DNA from 4 places in the Pseudoalteromonas sp. HL-AS1 genome. Region 3 is predicted to be linked to each of the others. Evidence: predicted binding sites of a transcription regulator. Region 3 holds the regulator's gene; each other region holds the start of a gene.
The links. Region 3 encodes LexA, which represses DNA repair genes until DNA is damaged. Its sites were predicted from a motif close to TACTGTATNNNNATACAGTA; they were not measured.

Region 1 (4,221 bases), 1.3 Mb from region 3:
CAAGTACAGGGCCTGATGTTGTTTTAATACTTACGTGTAATTCATTGGCTACAATATTTGCAAGCGTGGTTTTACCAAGCCCAGGTGGGCCAAATATTAATAAATGATCGAGCGCTTCACCACGGGTTCGGGCAGCTTCAATAAAAATTTCCATTTGCTGCTTAACATGAGGCTGGCCTCTGTAGTCGGCTAAAAGTTTTGGTCTGATTGCACGATCTATAGAGTCTTCATTTGTTTTTTCAGTCGCATCAATTAAGCGATCCGCTTCAATCATGGGTTACTCACAACATAGATTTTAAAGATTCTCTAATAAGAACCTCAGTAGACATATCGGGTTTACTTATCGATTTTACTGCTTTTTGAGCTTGTGGCAATTTATAACCTAATGCAAGCAGTGCCGATACGGCATCATCCGCTGCATTATTAGCAATTGTCGCATCGCTCATTGGCTCTATTACTGCGCTGTCGCTAAATGGCGTAAATAAATCATTACCCCAATCTTTTAGCCTGTCTTTCATTTCGAGTACTAAACGCTCGGCTGTTTTTTTACCTACACCGGGTAATTTAACAAGCGATGTTGAGTCTTCGTTATTTACACAACTTACAAATTGTTTTGCCGACATGCCCGATAAAATAGCTAAGCCAAGTTTTGGCCCTACGCCATTTGCTTTTAATAGCTCTCTAAACAAGGCACGTTCAACTTTATTGTTAAAACCAAACAATAGTTGAGCATCTTCACGCACTACAAAGTGAGTGTAAACAATCGCATTTTCACCAATTTTTGGTAAATCGTAAAAACAGGTCATCGGCATTTGTACTTCGTAACCTACACCACTTACTTCGAGTAATATTTCTGGTGGCTGTTTTTCGACTAAAATACCATTTAAGCGGCCTATCATAATTATTTCCTTAAACGTCCTCTAACGGTTTTGCTTGCGCTGCCCGCTAGTTTAATTAAATTTTGTTCTGAGTGGGCGTGGCAAATCGCAATAGCGAGTGCATCCGCTGCATCGGCCTGTGGCGTACCGGGTAGTTTTAAAATATTTTTTACCATGTGCTGCACTTGTGTTTTATCTGCGCCACCGTTACCTACTACTGCTTGCTTAATTTGCCTAGCTGAGTATTCAAATACGGGTAAGTCGGCCATCGCAGCGCCAACAATCGCAGCGCCTCTAGCTTGACCTAGTTTTAAAGCTGAATCGGGGTTGTGCGCCATAAATACTTTTTCAATGGCAAAAGTTTCTGGCGAAAACTGCTCAATAAGCTGTGTAATGCCTTGGTAGATCATTTTAAGCCTAATCGGAAAAGGATGATCGGCTAGCTTAATACAGCCACTGCCTAAGTATGTAAATTTAGAACCTTGATGGGCAACAACACCATATCCGGTCAAACGTGAACCAGGATCGATCCCTAAAATGATGGCCAAACAGCGCTCCATTGTTATTATTTTTAAATTACGCCAATAATGCCAGAGCACTGTATAAATTACCAGTACAAAGAAAAACAAAAATGCCCACGTACTAGGTGGGCATTTACAGGAGCATGTTAGTTTAAGCTTACCCTAGGGCACGCACTAATCCTTGGGTGTTTTGTTTAAGTTTTCGGGCAATCATTAAATAACCTAAACCTGCCACAAATACGCCGCCAGCTACCGGCCCAATAATCCATATATGTGGGTGTAACTTACCTGCTAAATCAAACATTTGTTGCTGCACAATTAAAAGCGCTATATCACTAAAAAATGCGGCAACTAAGCCAGCTAAACCGCCTAGTAATAAAAACTCATACAGGGTCGCGTTTTTAATTAATCGGCTTTTAGCGCCAAGCGTTCTAAGTATTACAATTTCTTGCATACGCTCACCTAAACTAGCTTGCACTTGCGATATAAGTACAAGCGCGCCACACAGCACAACAATTGCAAGTACAAAGCCAATGGCGAGCGATACTTGCGAAATAGTTGTTTGTATTTGCTTAACAAAGTTATCAATATCAATCGCTGTAATAGTAGGGTAAGTACGTAATAACTGGCTAAAGTCACGTTTTTGATCTGGATTTATACGTACCGACGAAATATACGTTGCGGGAAAATCTGCAAGTACATCAGGACTTAAAATAATAAAAAAGTTAGGTTTAAGCGTGGCCCAATTTACTTTGCGCACACTGGTGATTTTAGCGTCGAACGACTGCGAACCAATTAAAAATGTAAGCGTATCGCCTATCTCAACATCTAAACGCTCAAGCATCGACTCCTCTACTGAGGCTTCAGCCATCGCATTTTCACCAAACCACGTGCCTTGTGTTACTTCATTTTGGTCAGGCACATCTTTAAGCCATGTAAGATTTAGCTCGCGGCCAATACCTGCACGTGCTTCTTCGTCTTTTTTCTCGTTGTCTTGCAGCGATACTGAACGTGCTACCAACTCGCCATTCACCGCATTTACGCGCCCACGAATAGTGGGATAAAACTCTGATACTTGAATATCTTTTTGAGCTAAATATTCATTAATTGGCTCAAGCTCATTTTGCGTAATATTAACTAAAAACGCATTAGGCGCATCGGCAGGAAGTTGCGACTGCCAATCAGATATCATGTCGTTTTTAAGTACCACTAAAAACAGCAGTAATTTAATCGCTAACGAAAAACTAATTAACTGTACCGCGTTCACATTTGCACGCTTTTGAATAGATGCAATTGCAAGCGACCAACTGTTACCTGGCTTAAGCCCTAATTTTCGACCGCCACCAAATATTAATTTAGATATCAAAAACAACACACCAATTAGCGCAAGCGTTGAGGCAAACAAAATAAGCGTTATTTTTATGTTGTTACTAAATAACCACATTAATAAAAAAACAGTTAGCGCACTCATGCCTAAATGCACACGACTTACTGCCAACTTGTCACCTAAGTTACGGCGCAGCACTCTAAGCGGTGGAATATCAAATAAATCAAATAACGGTTTAATAGAAAACATAACAGCACAAATTACGCCAGTGCTTATAGCCACCAGCCAAGGTTTAAAACCACCTAAAGGTAGCTCTGTGCCCATACTTTTCGATAAGTAACTTGTTGCTATTTCTTGCAAGCCATAACCAATTAACAGCCCAATACTTACCGCCATTGCACATACAAGCAATAAATGGAGCATGTATATTTTGCGGATCATTGAACGGCTACCGCCTAGCGTTTTCATCATCGCTACTGGGTCGTATTGTCGTTCACAATAACGTTTTGCTGAAACGGCTATAGCCACTGCGGCTAAAATAATACCTAATAGGCCGGCAAGTAATAAAAAGCTCTCTGCACGGTTTAAACTATTTGAAATAGGTGATTGACGGTCTTTAACGCCGTACCATTGTTGGTTTTCTTTCATTTGTGGTTTAAGCCACTCGTAAAAGCTATTTATGTCAGCCTCACTACCTGCATAAAGTTGGCGATAATAAACACGACTACCTGGCTGCACAACTTCGGTTTTTGCCACATCGTCAATATTAATAAGCACGCGACGGCTGCTCGAAAATACATTAAATGGCGCATCGGGCTCTTCTACAATAACTTTTGAAACATTAAATAATGCAGCGCCAAGCTCTACTTGCGCGCCTATATCAATATTTAAACTGTAAAATACTGATTCACTTAGCCACACATTACCAGGCGTTGGTCCGCTATTAGCAACCTTAGTTTCACCTGTTAAGGTATCCTTAACTTTTAACTGCCCTTTTAACGGGTACGCATTAGATGCCGCTTTTACTGAGCTAAACTGCATTTCATCATCGGCAAACAACATAGTGTCGAAGTACACCATTTGCGCCGTTTTTAAATTTTGGCTCTGTGCTTTAGTAATAAAAGCAGTGTCGAGAACATGATCGCTTGCAAGTACACGGTCTGCTGCAATAAAAGCACTGCTTTTTTGCGCAATACTTTGCCCTATTCGCTCAGTAACCATAGACAGTGTAAGCACGGTTAAAACAGCAAGGGCGATAGCTGCGCTTATAACTGTTAGCTCACCACGGCGAAATTCTCGCGAAAATAACTTAAGCGCTAACTTAACCCACATTAGCAACGTCCTCTACTTGGCTTTTTACCAGTAAGCCCGCTTCTATTTGAATAATGTGCTCACATTTTTGTGCAAGCCCTTCATCGTGAGTAACCAAAATAAGCGTAGTGCCGTGTTGCGTGTTTAAATCAAATAATAACGACTCAATCATTTTACCGTTTTT
Region 2 (4,221 bases), 920 kb from region 3:
TACCCGCAACGGCTAATTCGTGATGCACTTTATAATCATAGTCAGCAAATGCTTGAGCGGTGTCTTCTAGCTCATGGCTTTGTGATAAAATTTCAATCACGCGTTCAGGATTTAACTTAATTGCAGCACGTGTATAAATAGCACTAATATTAGTACGTGCAGATAAAAGCTGATCTGTCAGCTCTGGCATCTTGTCTTCATCTAAGCGCGCTAATGTTTCAAGAATGTTTAAGCCAGACGTTTCCCAAAAGTTATTTACTTTTGTTGGTTTACCATGCTGAATTGTTAACCAACCATCACGTGCTAAACGCTGTAATACTTCTCTCAAGGTCGTTCTTGTTACACCAATTAACTCTGAAAGTTCTCGCTCGGCAGGTAGAATTGAACCTGGAGGGAAATCGCCGTTCCAAATAGATTCAACTATATATTCTTCAGCAAATCCTGCTGGGCTTTTCGCTTTAAAAATTCTCATCCAGTTCCCACTCGAATTAATCAACACTCATCGTTTTACACGAATAACTGACTGATTGTACCAGAGGAAGCATAACTAACAAGTAAAGTCAGGTATATTAATAAGCAAATGAGTAGAAATTAAAGATTAATAAATAATAAAATTTAGGTTTTTCTAATATAGCTACAATGTATAAATATACAGAGCAATATTCATTGTAGGTACATTGTAATTATTGGTGTTTTTTATTTACACCATACCTAGCTGAATCAACTTAAAACACATAAGTACATTAAAAAGGAACACCTATGCAACAGAGCGTTCTAACCGCAACTTTAAAGAATTGATTAGGCAATGTACCAATGTTGTATAAGTAAGCGATATAACTAAGCTTATGTATCAATGGGAACTAAGTCGAGCGTCATGTAGCCTCTGCTGAGGCTGCATTGAGTGGTCAAAAATTTCATCTTATAAAAAGCGACTTCGGTAGCTTTTTTTTCCTTTTTGTTGCCGCATACTTTATCCTAGGTCATAATCTAACGTCTTATTTAAACGCGGAATTTTTATGAACTGGCTTGCGCAATTACCCACCCAACGTACCCCGTGGCTTTTATTTACAGCTATCGTTTTTTTACTTGAAGTGACCGCCCTTTTCTTTCAATACCAAATGGGATTGGCGCCTTGCATAATGTGCATATATCAACGTACAGCCGTACTGGGTCTATTAGGCGCAGGAATTGTAGGTTCGACTAAACCACAGAGCAAAGCAGTTCGTATATTAGCGTATGTAATTTGGGGTGTATCGAGTGTTTGGGGATATTTAATTGCTCGCGAGCATATTGATATGCAAACCACCACGGACCCTTTTGCATTTAGCTGTGAGTTTGAACCAAACTTCCCATCGTTTATGCCGTTACATGAATGGATACCTAGCTTTTTTCAGGCGACCGGGGATTGTGGAAATATAGATTGGCAATTTGTTGGTTTGAGCATGCCTGCTTGGATGGAAATTATATTTGGGATTTTCTCACTAACACTATTTATTATAGTTATTGGCCGTTTATTAATTAAAAAGTCGATTTGATATGTTCACATTTTTTTCAAGCCAATTAGATGAGCTTAAGCACCTAAAGGTACGCAAGCGTCAGGACGTAATAGCACTTTCTTTAAGTATGTTATCGCCAACTGATAAAGTGTTACTACGTATTATTAAATTAATATTACTAAGTCCACTATTTTTAATATTCACAGTATTTAAAGGTTGGATATTAATCCCGTTTTTGATACTCGGCGGATTGTGCTACCCACTTTTAACAACACCTATTGAAATCAACTTTGCTAAAAAACACTTAAGCGATGCATTAAAACAATTTAATCAGGGCGCATAGCGCCCTGATTGTTATCTACTGCTATTAAAGTGAAATTTTCCCCTCTAATTTGGCTAATAGTTTTTTACCAATTCCTTTAACTTGCGATAAATCACTGACGCTTTTAAATTCGCCGTTTTCTTCACGGAAGTCCACTATTGCCTGCGCTTTTTTCTTACCTATACCAGGTAACTTAGCAAGCTTCTCTGCATCGGCATTATTTATACTAATTGTCTCAACTTGAGGCATTTGCTTAGTTACTTCTGATAATTGTGCATACGCGGTAGTCGCGGGTAGTAAGCATAATAAGCTTATTATGAATAAATTTTTTAACGTTTTCATCAAACTTGTCCCTATTCTTCTTTTCTTAATTTTGAATATTGCTCAGGAAAACCAAAAAGTAAGGAACTGAAAAGCTCATCATTTAAAGTGTACCTAAACGCATTATCACTATGATCCGAAATCCTGAAAATGCAGCTGGTACAACAAGTGATTGCTTAACTAAAGTAAAGTTACCGTTTTTTGTCAAATTTAAGACACCTAAAAATTAATACTTCGCGCTTGCAAATTTACGCCCAAACCATTACTGTACATAAAAACAGTAATCTAATGGTTTTTACAAACCACGGTGCCAAGCAATTTTGCAGGAGAAATCATGGCTGTTGTTGTTAAATATGTTGTAGAACGAAACGGAGTCGAGCGTATGACGTTTACTACCAAAAAAGAAGCTGATGCTTATGATAAGATGCTCGATATAGCAGAATCACTTGAGCTAATGCTAGAAAAGGTAGACGTACCGCTTAGTGAGCAACAAATTGAATCACTTGCTTTAGAAATAGCGAAAAGCAAAGATGACTTTATGACCATATTAAAGGGCGGCAAAGATCCAGTTGTTACCAAAGCGCCAGCAAAAAGTAAAAAGTCAGATAACGTTGCATCAATTGAAGATAACAACGATAAAAAAGTAAGTTAATTCATAGAATGTTCCCTCCTCGAACGGGACAAACTAAATAAAAAAGGGAGCAACTAAGTTGCTCCCTTTTTTATTATACCAATTCGCTTAATTAAGTGATCTCTTTGAGGGTGGAAAAACGTGTTGATAGCTAGGCAAAAATTCGATATTTAGTTGTACTAAATGAGAATTTTTTAACGCCGGTAGCAACACGTTTAGCCCCGCAAAATGATTAAGTATTATTGCGGATTGGTATTAATTACTACTCACTTTAAAATAAGTAGTAATTGCTAATTAAAGCTCTTTTTCTACTTCATCAAATAAAGCAGTGATGTTTTGCTCTGGCTCTTTTGTTACTAAGCTAACAACAACAATTGCAATACTCGCTAAAATAAAGCCAGGTACTATTTCGTACATAAAGCTACTTAAGCTTTCACCATTGATAGTAAATGGTCCATATATCCAAATTAGCACAGTAAATGCGCCTACTAACATACCAGCTAACGCACCAGCAAAGTTCATGCGTTTCCAATAAAGGCTAAACAATACAAGTGGTCCAAACGCAGCACCAAAGCCAGCCCACGCATTACTTACTAGGTCTAAAATAGAGCTATCTCTATCGTAAGCCAAATAAATAGCGAACATAGCAACTACGGCAACACTAATACGGCCAACAGCAACTAGCTCTTTATCACTGGCATCTTTACGTAAGAATGTTTTATAGAAATCTTCTGTTAATGAACTTGAACTAACCAATAATTGAGATGAGATAGTACTCATAATCGCAGCCAAAATTGCAGCAAGTAAAAAGCCAGCAATAAGTGGGTGGAACAGCAACTCAGAAAGAATTAAGAAAATTGTTTCAGGATCTTCAACTACAATGTTGTTCTCATAAGTATAAGCTGCACCAAATATACCAGTACCAACAGCACCAATGGCAGCAACAATCATCCATGTCATACCAATACGGCGTGCTTTAGGCATATCTTTAACACTACGCACCGACATAAAACGAACAATGATATGTGGTTGGCCAAAATAACCTAAACCCCAAGCCATTGCAGAAATAATACCTAATGCAGAACCTGCACCAATCCAGTTAAGCATATCTGGATTTACGCTATGTAAAGTTGATTCTAAAGGTTGTTCAAGCAAAGAGTATGCAACCGTTGGTACTAGAATAAGTGCAATGAACATAATACAACCTTGCACAAAGTCAGTTAAGCTGACAGCTAAAAAACCACCAAACAAGGTATATAAAACAACTACGCCCGTTGTAATGTATAAACCCATCTCATAAGTTAAACCAAATGAGCTTTCAAACAATTTACCACCAGCGACAACACCAGATGAAGTATAAAGAGTAAAGAAAACAATAATTACCACAGCTGATACAACACGTAATAGGTTGGATTTATCATTGAAGCGATTTGAAAAGTAATCTGGGATGG
Region 3 (4,221 bases):
GCTTATTTACTCTTTGATAAGTGGGCGCTAGCTCTCAAAAACCAATATGACTACTTTGATTTATTCTTATTTTTAATTCGGATAAATCGTTTTAGTCGTATATTTTGTATAAGTAATAATATTCCACTCAAACAAAAAAGTACGCTAGTTGCTGAAAAGCTAATAAGTAGTGGATTATTAAAATTCTCTCGCTCATCGTAATCCATAATATGTAACATCCAAAAAAAGTCGAATATTCGCCATAGCGTGCTGCGAACGGTGACAACTTTGCCGTTATTTTCTGACAAGTACAGTGTTGTGTTAAAGGTGTCGTCAAATTGGACCTGCCAAACATTGGTTTTATATCCGACTTCCCGCGTACCTAGCTTTAGTAGTACAGCGCTTGTTACTTGAGCGTCAATAAGTAAGTGTGCTTTAGCATTTGCGGTAATTTGTATTTTAGTTGGCGGTTCAAATGGTCGGCCTGTTATGCCATTGAAGCTTTGCTGCTCGTTATTACTAAAGACAGTAATAAGTGGTGTAGTTAAGAAGTTCTCAAAAATTATTTGTGTTGGATTAACCACCTGAGAGGCAATATCGTCAAGGGAGGCAACATAATCAGCCTGCGTAAATGGGTTATTAAGAGTACGTGTTGCAAGATGCTCCCCATGAACTTTATCAAGAGGGATTGCACTCATAATTAAACCACCTAGTAACCATGCTAAAATTTGTAGTGCTAATAAATAACCTAACCATTTATGTAACTTGCGAGCATGTTTAAATATTTTTTTATTCATGTTTTAGTCTTATTATTTTTAGAGGCTAGTTTATTACATTAATAGGATAAGTTACTGCGACATTTTGTCGCAGTTTAAACTATAGCTTACTGTAATCATTTAAAAATAAAAAAGATTACACTTAAATTCCTAACATGACTTATCTGTTTAATTGAGCTGAATATTTGATATCCAGCTAGCTTTAAATGCTAAAAAATACTTAAAAGCTGCGAAATATCCATATAAAGTGGTTAATAGAGCATAGTTGATTTGGTATAACGGTAAAACTGCGTTAAAGTTTGCAATGAAATTATTAGAGGATAAATACGAAACGATGTCGGAAATTCAATTTTTAAATGTAGATCTTGAGCTTGAATCAAAGCAAGATATTAGTTTGCTAGTGGCGGACTTGAAAAAAGTCGCGACGATTTTACATTATGACAAAGACGAATACCGTCAACTAGCGCGTATTGAAGCTACAGGTGAGGTGAGCACACCTGATAAAGCCATAAACCATATATGTGAGCTTATTGAATCGTGTTCGCGTAATGCGCTAAAGCAATGGTTAAGCTGTTCACGTAGAACGTTTGATATTGGTTTTGAATCAGGGACTTCTCCTAAGTGCTTTAATCAAGCCTTAGATGCAGATACATTATTGCGTATATCTGCGATTGGTGCGGGTATGGAAATTACCATTTACCCAATCGAAAAGTAACTATCTTCGCTCTACGACTGCTGCGGTCATTTTTGATACGCAGCACAGCTCATTGCGGCTATTTGTAATTTTTATTTCCCATACTGAACTACGTTTGCCAATATGAAACGCTCTAGCCGTTGCTGTTAAAGTGCCGTTGCGAGATGCTTTTAAATGACTTGCGCTAATTTCCTGCCCTACACAGTAAAATTTAGTAAAATCGACAACAAAGTTAGCGGCATAGCTGGCAACTGTTTCGGCAAGTACAACGTTAGCACCGCCGTGAACCATGCCCATTGGGTTATGATGCTCAGGAATTGCCGGCATTGTGGCAACCAAATAATCATCGCCAATTTCTGTGACTTCTATCCCCATAGTTTTCATTAATGTTCCTTGGCCATTAATGCCTTGTTCTAACTGCTTGCACAGCTCTAAGGTGATGGGCTGGTACCAAATACTCATAATGTCTCCTTTGCATTTTTAATCATTTATAAACTTAGCTTTAGTTATATCCCTAAAATGTACACAAGTGAAATTACTTTAGCTATTTTAAGGCTTAATTTAAATTTGCGATTTTTATTTAACTGTATATACTCACAGTTAAATGTACTGTATGGAAAACCAGTTGTATGCGACCATTAACGAACCGCCAAGCTCAAATACTCGAACTAATTAAAGTTTTTATTAAAGACACTGGTATGCCTCCTACACGTGCTGAAATAGCGCAAACATTAGGTTTTAAAAGTGCCAATGCTGCTGAAGAACATTTAAAAGCACTTGCTAAAAAAGGCGCAATTAAAATGAAACCAGGTGCAAGCCGTGGTATTCAATTAATTGAAGAAGAAGAGCCAGAACAATTAGGTTTACCGCTTATAGGGCGTGTTGCTGCTGGTTCACCTATTTTGGCGCAAGAGCACGTTGAAAGTCACTGCAAAATCGATCCATTAATGTTTAAACCGGCTGCAGATTTTTTACTACGCGTTAACGGTATGAGCATGAAAGATATTGGTATTATGGATGGTGATTTACTTGCTGTACATCGTACTCAAACCGCTGAAAACGGACAAGTTGTTGTTGCCCGCCTAGACGAAGACGTAACTGTAAAACGTCTTGAGAAAGCGGGTCGTAAAGTATTACTTCATGCTGAAAACGACGATTTTGACTCTATTGAAGTAGATCTTGAGAATGAGTCTTTTAATATTGAAGGCTTAGCCGTTGGCGTTATAAGAAACGCTGATTGGATGTGACTTTAAAAATAGCTTTTAAACAAGCAGTTTTATAAATGCGTACTAACTAGTACGCATTTTTGTTTTAAAATTTGTACTAAAAATAGGGCGTAAACAGCCCACTGACTATTTAAGCTGTAAACTTTTTTGCACTTATATTTTCCCCCTCCGAATGCGTTAAACCCCTTTGTTTTGCTCATATTTTGAACTTTCTGTTGCCCAGTTGATTACCGATTTTTTATTAATTATTCAATATCACCTGATTGTTTTTTATACTAAAACTTGCTTGTTGTTCGTTTTTTAGCTAATTGTTAATGTGCTGAGCTAATAATAACTCACAGCTTTTTAGTTTTGAGAACACACAATATACATAAACTCGTTGTTGGCGCAGCAAAACCAATCAATATTAAATAAGATTGGCTAAAAAAATAAAAATAACGAATTGGCGTTTAAGCCGTATGCCTCTTCGCTTTGCATTCGCAATAGCATCAAAGGAGCCGTCACATGGGTAAACTGACCTCTACCTTGTGGCTTATATTATGTGTTTTTTCGCACCCAGTTTTGGCTAACAGCCAATACAATATGCGCAAAGGCGTAACCGATATAAGCAATAATGTATATCAGCTGCACATGACCATATTTATAATATGTTGTGTGATTGGGGTGATAGTGTTCGCAATTATGTTTTGGGCACTTATTCATCACCGTAAATCTAAAGGGGCTGTACCTGCCCAATTTCACGAAAGCACTAAAGTAGAAATACTTTGGACTGCAATTCCGTTTGTTATTTTAATTGCTATGGCAGTACCAGCCACTAAAACCCTAATTGCAATGGAAGATGCCAGCAAAGCTGATCTCACTATTAAAATTACGGGTTCGCAATGGAAATGGCATTATGAATATATGGGTGAAGATGTAGAGTTCTACTCTATTTTATCTACCCCGCAAGATGAAATCGCGAATCTTGCAGATAAAAATCCTAACTACTTACTTGAGGTTGATAAGCCTCTTGTACTGCCAATAAATCAAAAAGTACGATTTTTAATGACTTCTGACGATGTTATTCACTCTTGGTGGGTACCTGATTTTGCAGTTAAAAAAGATGCTAACCCCGGCTTTATAAACGAAACATGGACGAACATAAACGAAGAAGGTACTTACCGAGGCCAATGTGCTGAGTTGTGTGGTAAAGACCATGGCTTTATGCCCGTTGTGGTGGTCGCTAAATCTGAGGCTGATTTTAAAACATGGCTTGCAGATGCAAAGCAGGCTAAACAAAAAGCAGCATTAGCAGATGCCGCATTACTTGATAAAACCCTCCCAAAAGAAGAGTTAATGACTTTAGGCGAACAAGTATATATGGCTAATTGTGCTGCATGTCATCAACCTACTGGCATGGGGTTACCGGGCGTATTTCCTGCACTTAAAGGCAGCCCGATAGTGCTTGGCGATATGAAAGATCACATTGATGTAGTTATCCATGGACGACCTGGTACGGCAATGCAAGCATTTGCCAAACAGTTATCTATAAAGCAATTAGCAGCGG
Region 4 (4,221 bases), 1.0 Mb from region 3:
CAACAGCTAAGTACGATACCACTTTAACGCCTTTAGGCTGATAATCCGCAACGGCTTTCATAAAGCCAGCAACAGAAGCTGCGCCGCCTTTATCACGGCTCATGCCTGCCATATAACCGCCTACTTTTAAATCTGCACCGCCTGTATCGTATACAAGCCCCTTACCTACAAACATAAGTGTGCGAGTAATTTCGCCCTCTGGTACATATTCAAGCTTAACAACACGTGGGTGATGGCGCTCAACTGCATACGATGCGCGAGCAACTGTACTCAGCATTGGGTAGTTTTTATCAATAGCTGCAATATCGTCAATTACGTCAACCGCAATGTTTGAGCCTTTAAATAAATCAACACAGTAATCTGCAAAGCGTGGTGGAGCCATACGCTCAGGTTCAGTACCACACAGGTCACGCGCTGCATATTGGCCTGCTGCAATTGCATTAACAGCTTTAATCGTTTGCTCGCTTGCGCCAACTAAACCAATCTGTGTAATAGGTTCAATGCTTTCACCGTGATATTCACGCGCTTCTAATGGCTGCCATAAGGCTTGGCAAGCGCCTAAATAAGCAACTTCTAAAGCATGCTGATAACGGCTATCGCCATTTAAATTTGGTAAAAATAATGCAGGGTTAACACTGCCCGACGCTTTTGCTTCGTTAATTGCTAATTTAGCAGCATCAAAATAACGACGCACGTCGTCGTAATCTCTATTTAACGGACCGGTTGGCGCAAGTACAACGCGCTTGTTTTCAATTACTAATAAAGTAACTTGCTTACCGATGCGAGAATCTACGTTTGCTTGAGCTAAAATAGCATCACGTAATGAGTTATTTGGTAACTGAGAAAAGTCATTACTAATAATAATAAGCGCATCATGAGATGTGCATTCAAGGCTTGCACTAACCGCTTGAGGGTATGCCATAAATAAGGTCCTGTTAGAAAACATAAGCCCCTATTATCGTCGATTTATATATTGAAGACCAGCAAGGAGCGATGAGCTAATCACATAACCTATCAATAAATGGCAACTTGGAGTTACAGGCTTTACAGCTTAATCGAGAATACTAAGTTGGAAGTTTTGTTCTGGCTCGTTTTTAATCCCAACGCCTAAGCCAAGTAATCTTACAGGCTGTTGTAGCCCTCGCTGGTAGGCCTTAGTAAGTAGTTGAACAAATATTTCTGTATTTAGCTCGTGATATACCTGATCGGCTGAGGTCACTACAAAATTTGCAAACTTCACCTTAACACTCAATTTATTAATACGATTTTGTAACTGCTGTTTATTAAGCCTTAAAACTAATTCCTCTAACAACCTTGGCAGCTCATCTAAGCACTCCTGTAAACTCGTTTTGTTGTACTCGTAGGTATGTTCAACACTCAGCGATTTTCTTATGCGATCTGTGGATACTTTACCAACATACTCACCTGCACATTTTTGATAAAGCGACACACCAAAATTACCCACATGTTGCTGCATCCAGTTAATGCCTTTTTCACGTACATCCTTGCCGGTATATAAGCCTTTTAAATTTAGCTTTTCGAGCGTTACTTTGCCCACTCCTGGAATTTTCCCCAGCGGTAATTGCGCTAAAAAGTCATCAACCTCATCAGGCAAAACGACAAATTGACCATTCGGTTTATTTTCGTCACTGGCTATTTTAGCAATAAATTTAATCGGTGCAATACCAGCTGATGCAGTGAGCCCTGTAGCATTGTAAATATCGGCTCTTATTTGCTGTGCAATAAGTGTGGCACTGCCTTTACAAGCGGTGCTGTCTGTTACATCTAGATAGGCTTCGTCTAAAGAAAGAGGTTCAATTAAGTCTGTGTAGTGTCTAAATACTTCACGTATTTGGTTTGAAGCTTCTTTGTATACAGCCATGCGCCCTGGGACAATAACTAAATCGGGGCATAATTGTTTAGCATGATAGTTCGACATAGCCGATCGTACGCCATACTCTCTAGCTATATAGTTAGCGGTTGAGAGCACGCCTCGTCGGCTATTGCCTCCAATAGCAAGCGGTACACATGCAAGTTTTGGATTATCTCGCATTTCTACTGCTGCATAAAAGCAATCCATATCTATGTGAATAAACTTTTTCATCACTACTATAACGACTGGTTATTTATACAGTCATTATTATAGAATCAAATGTGATAAGCAAGCCTAGGGCCTGTTTATCTTTCGAGGTTAAGTTTGCAGCAGTATATTTGGTATTTAGACAAGGCAGAGCCTATGTAGTGTGGTTATTCCCCATAAATAGGCGATAACGTAGCACAAATGCCAAACATACGCTGCCCGAAGGGTTCTGCCTAGGGGCAATTTACTCTTTGTTGCTCGGTTTTTACTTAGCCCACTAGGTACAAACCTCGCGCCGCGATTAAATAGCCCCTAGATTGAACAAATTTTAATCCTGAAAGGTCAACAGGCCCTAGTTAGCGATTAAAAAAAGCGCTTATTACCTTCTTGCTCTTTATAACCACGTAGCCAATACATAACCTCAAATAAAAATCCTGCCAACATTAAAATGATAGCGCCAGATTCATTCCCCATCGCGTAACAGGTAAAAGAGGCTATAAAAACCAAACAAGCTAAGGCCCAATTAATTATATTCTGCATATTTTTACCTTTGTGTGTTTTTGTGTGTCTGTGTAATTTAACTGTAGACCTAAAATTAAACAGGTACAATCATCTTATAAAAAAACATGCCATTAATTACCTTGAGCTCGTAACACCATGTTGATAATCTAAGTACTTTAAAAATCAAGGGCCAATAAATAATGCAAACGTTTAAAGATCAGCACCCTATTCATACCGATATCACCGTAGCATGGGCTGATATGGATGCGCTACAACACGTAAATAATGTAGTGTATTTACGTTACTTTGAAATAGCCCGGATCGACTTTTTAAATAAAATAAATCTGTTCGATACAATAAGCCCAAACGGTGTGGGCCCAGTAATCAGCGAAAATAACGTTCGCTATAAACGCCCAGTAACTTTTCCCGACACACTCACTGTAGGCGTTACAATTACAGATCTTAAAACAGATCGCTTTACCATGAACTACACCGTTTACAGCCATGCACAAAAAGCAATAACGACTACGGGTGCATCTAAAGTTGTAATGTTTGATTTTACCACAGGGCAAAAAGCCCCAATCTCCGAGCCTCTTTTATCGGCTTTAATCAGCCATGCTCAAAACTAATTTAGTTAAGGAATTTTTATGCAATACAACCCACTAGGTAGCAGTGGCGTAAACGTATCTCGAGTGTGCCTAGGGAGTATGACTTGGGGTAAACAAAATACTCAAAGCGACGCTGATGAACAAATAGCCTACGCGCTCGAGCAAGGCGTAAACTTTATTGATACAGCCGAAATGTATGCTGTGCCTCCTTCGCCAGAGACCTATGGTAAAACCGAGGAAATTATTGGCAATTGGCTATCGCGTAATCAGCAAAAGCGCAGCGAAGTGGTACTAGCTACAAAAATTGCAGGCAATGGATTATCGTGGGTACGTGATGGCGGCAATATTACTCGCCAAACAGTAATAGAAGCCGTAGATGATTCACTTAAGCGACTTCAAACAGACTACATTGATTTATATCAACTACATTGGCCAAACCGCTCTACCCCTCACTTTGGCAGACAATGGCCCGGCACTCTTAAATTTACCGACGTAAATACACAAGAGCAACAAGCTAGTATGCTTGATATTCTAGAAGGCCTTAATGAATGTGTTAAAGCAGGTAAAATTAAGCACTGCGGTTTATCTGACGATACGCCATGGGGTATAAGCCAGTTCTTAAGTTTGGCCAAAGAGCATAACTTACCGCGTATGGTATCTATTCAAAATGAGTTTAGCTTAGCGCACGCTAAAGACTGGCCGTATTTAATAGAACAATGTGTACACGAAGATATTGCCTACTTACCGTGGTCGCCTTTAGCAGCCGGTTTATTAACGGGTAAATACCTAAACGGTGCTCGCCCTGAAGGCTCTCGTTGGACCTTCATGCAGCGTAACGGTATTTTTAGAGATACACCCAATGCAGAGCAAGCCACTAAGCAGTATGTTGAGCTGGCTCATGCAAACAATATTACTCCAGCACAACTAGCCTTAGCATGGTGTAACCAAGTAGATGGCGTAACTTCTTCAATTATCGGGGCAACATCTATAGCTCAATTAAAGGAAGATATAGACGCATTTAGCATAACGCTA

Region 1: the regulator LexA is predicted to act here: its motif matches at 1,475-1,494, upstream of ruvC (crossover junction endodeoxyribonuclease RuvC).
Region 2: the regulator LexA is predicted to act here: its motif matches at 2,403-2,422, upstream of RB214_RS11820 (YebG family protein).
Region 4: the regulator LexA is predicted to act here: its motif matches at 2,117-2,136, upstream of dinB (DNA polymerase IV).

Annotation. Positions count from the first base shown of each region.
Region 1 is NZ_CP133569.1:2,190,205-2,194,425, forward strand. Features, by position in the region: gene ruvB (Holliday junction branch migration DNA helicase RuvB) at 1-274, opposite strand, end outside; gene ruvA (Holliday junction branch migration protein RuvA) at 282-899, opposite strand; gene ruvC (crossover junction endodeoxyribonuclease RuvC) at 902-1,426, opposite strand; gene RB214_RS10190 (FtsX-like permease family protein) at 1,557-4,058, opposite strand; gene RB214_RS10195 (ABC transporter ATP-binding protein) at 4,048-4,221, opposite strand, start outside.
Region 2 is NZ_CP133569.1:2,545,705-2,549,925, forward strand. Features, by position in the region: gene fadR (fatty acid metabolism transcriptional regulator FadR) at 1-472, opposite strand, end outside; gene dsbB (disulfide bond formation protein DsbB) at 1,017-1,535, shown strand; gene RB214_RS11810 (DUF6170 family protein) at 1,537-1,839, shown strand; gene RB214_RS11815 (ComEA family DNA-binding protein) at 1,864-2,160, opposite strand; gene RB214_RS11820 (YebG family protein) at 2,474-2,791, shown strand; gene putP (sodium/proline symporter PutP) at 3,065-4,221, opposite strand, start outside.
Region 3 is NZ_CP133569.1:3,470,645-3,474,865, reverse strand. Features, by position in the region: gene RB214_RS16155 (hypothetical protein) at 51-776, opposite strand; gene RB214_RS16150 (hypothetical protein) at 1,090-1,470, shown strand; gene RB214_RS16145 (PaaI family thioesterase) at 1,471-1,911, opposite strand; gene lexA (transcriptional repressor LexA) at 2,079-2,696, shown strand; gene coxB (cytochrome c oxidase subunit II) at 3,180-4,221, shown strand, end outside.
Region 4 is NZ_CP133569.1:801,941-806,161, reverse strand. Features, by position in the region: gene RB214_RS03790 (leucyl aminopeptidase family protein) at 1-922, opposite strand, end outside; gene dinB (DNA polymerase IV) at 1,052-2,104, opposite strand; gene RB214_RS03780 (hypothetical protein) at 2,444-2,620, opposite strand; gene RB214_RS03775 (thioesterase family protein) at 2,782-3,210, shown strand; gene RB214_RS03770 (aldo/keto reductase) at 3,229-4,221, shown strand, end outside.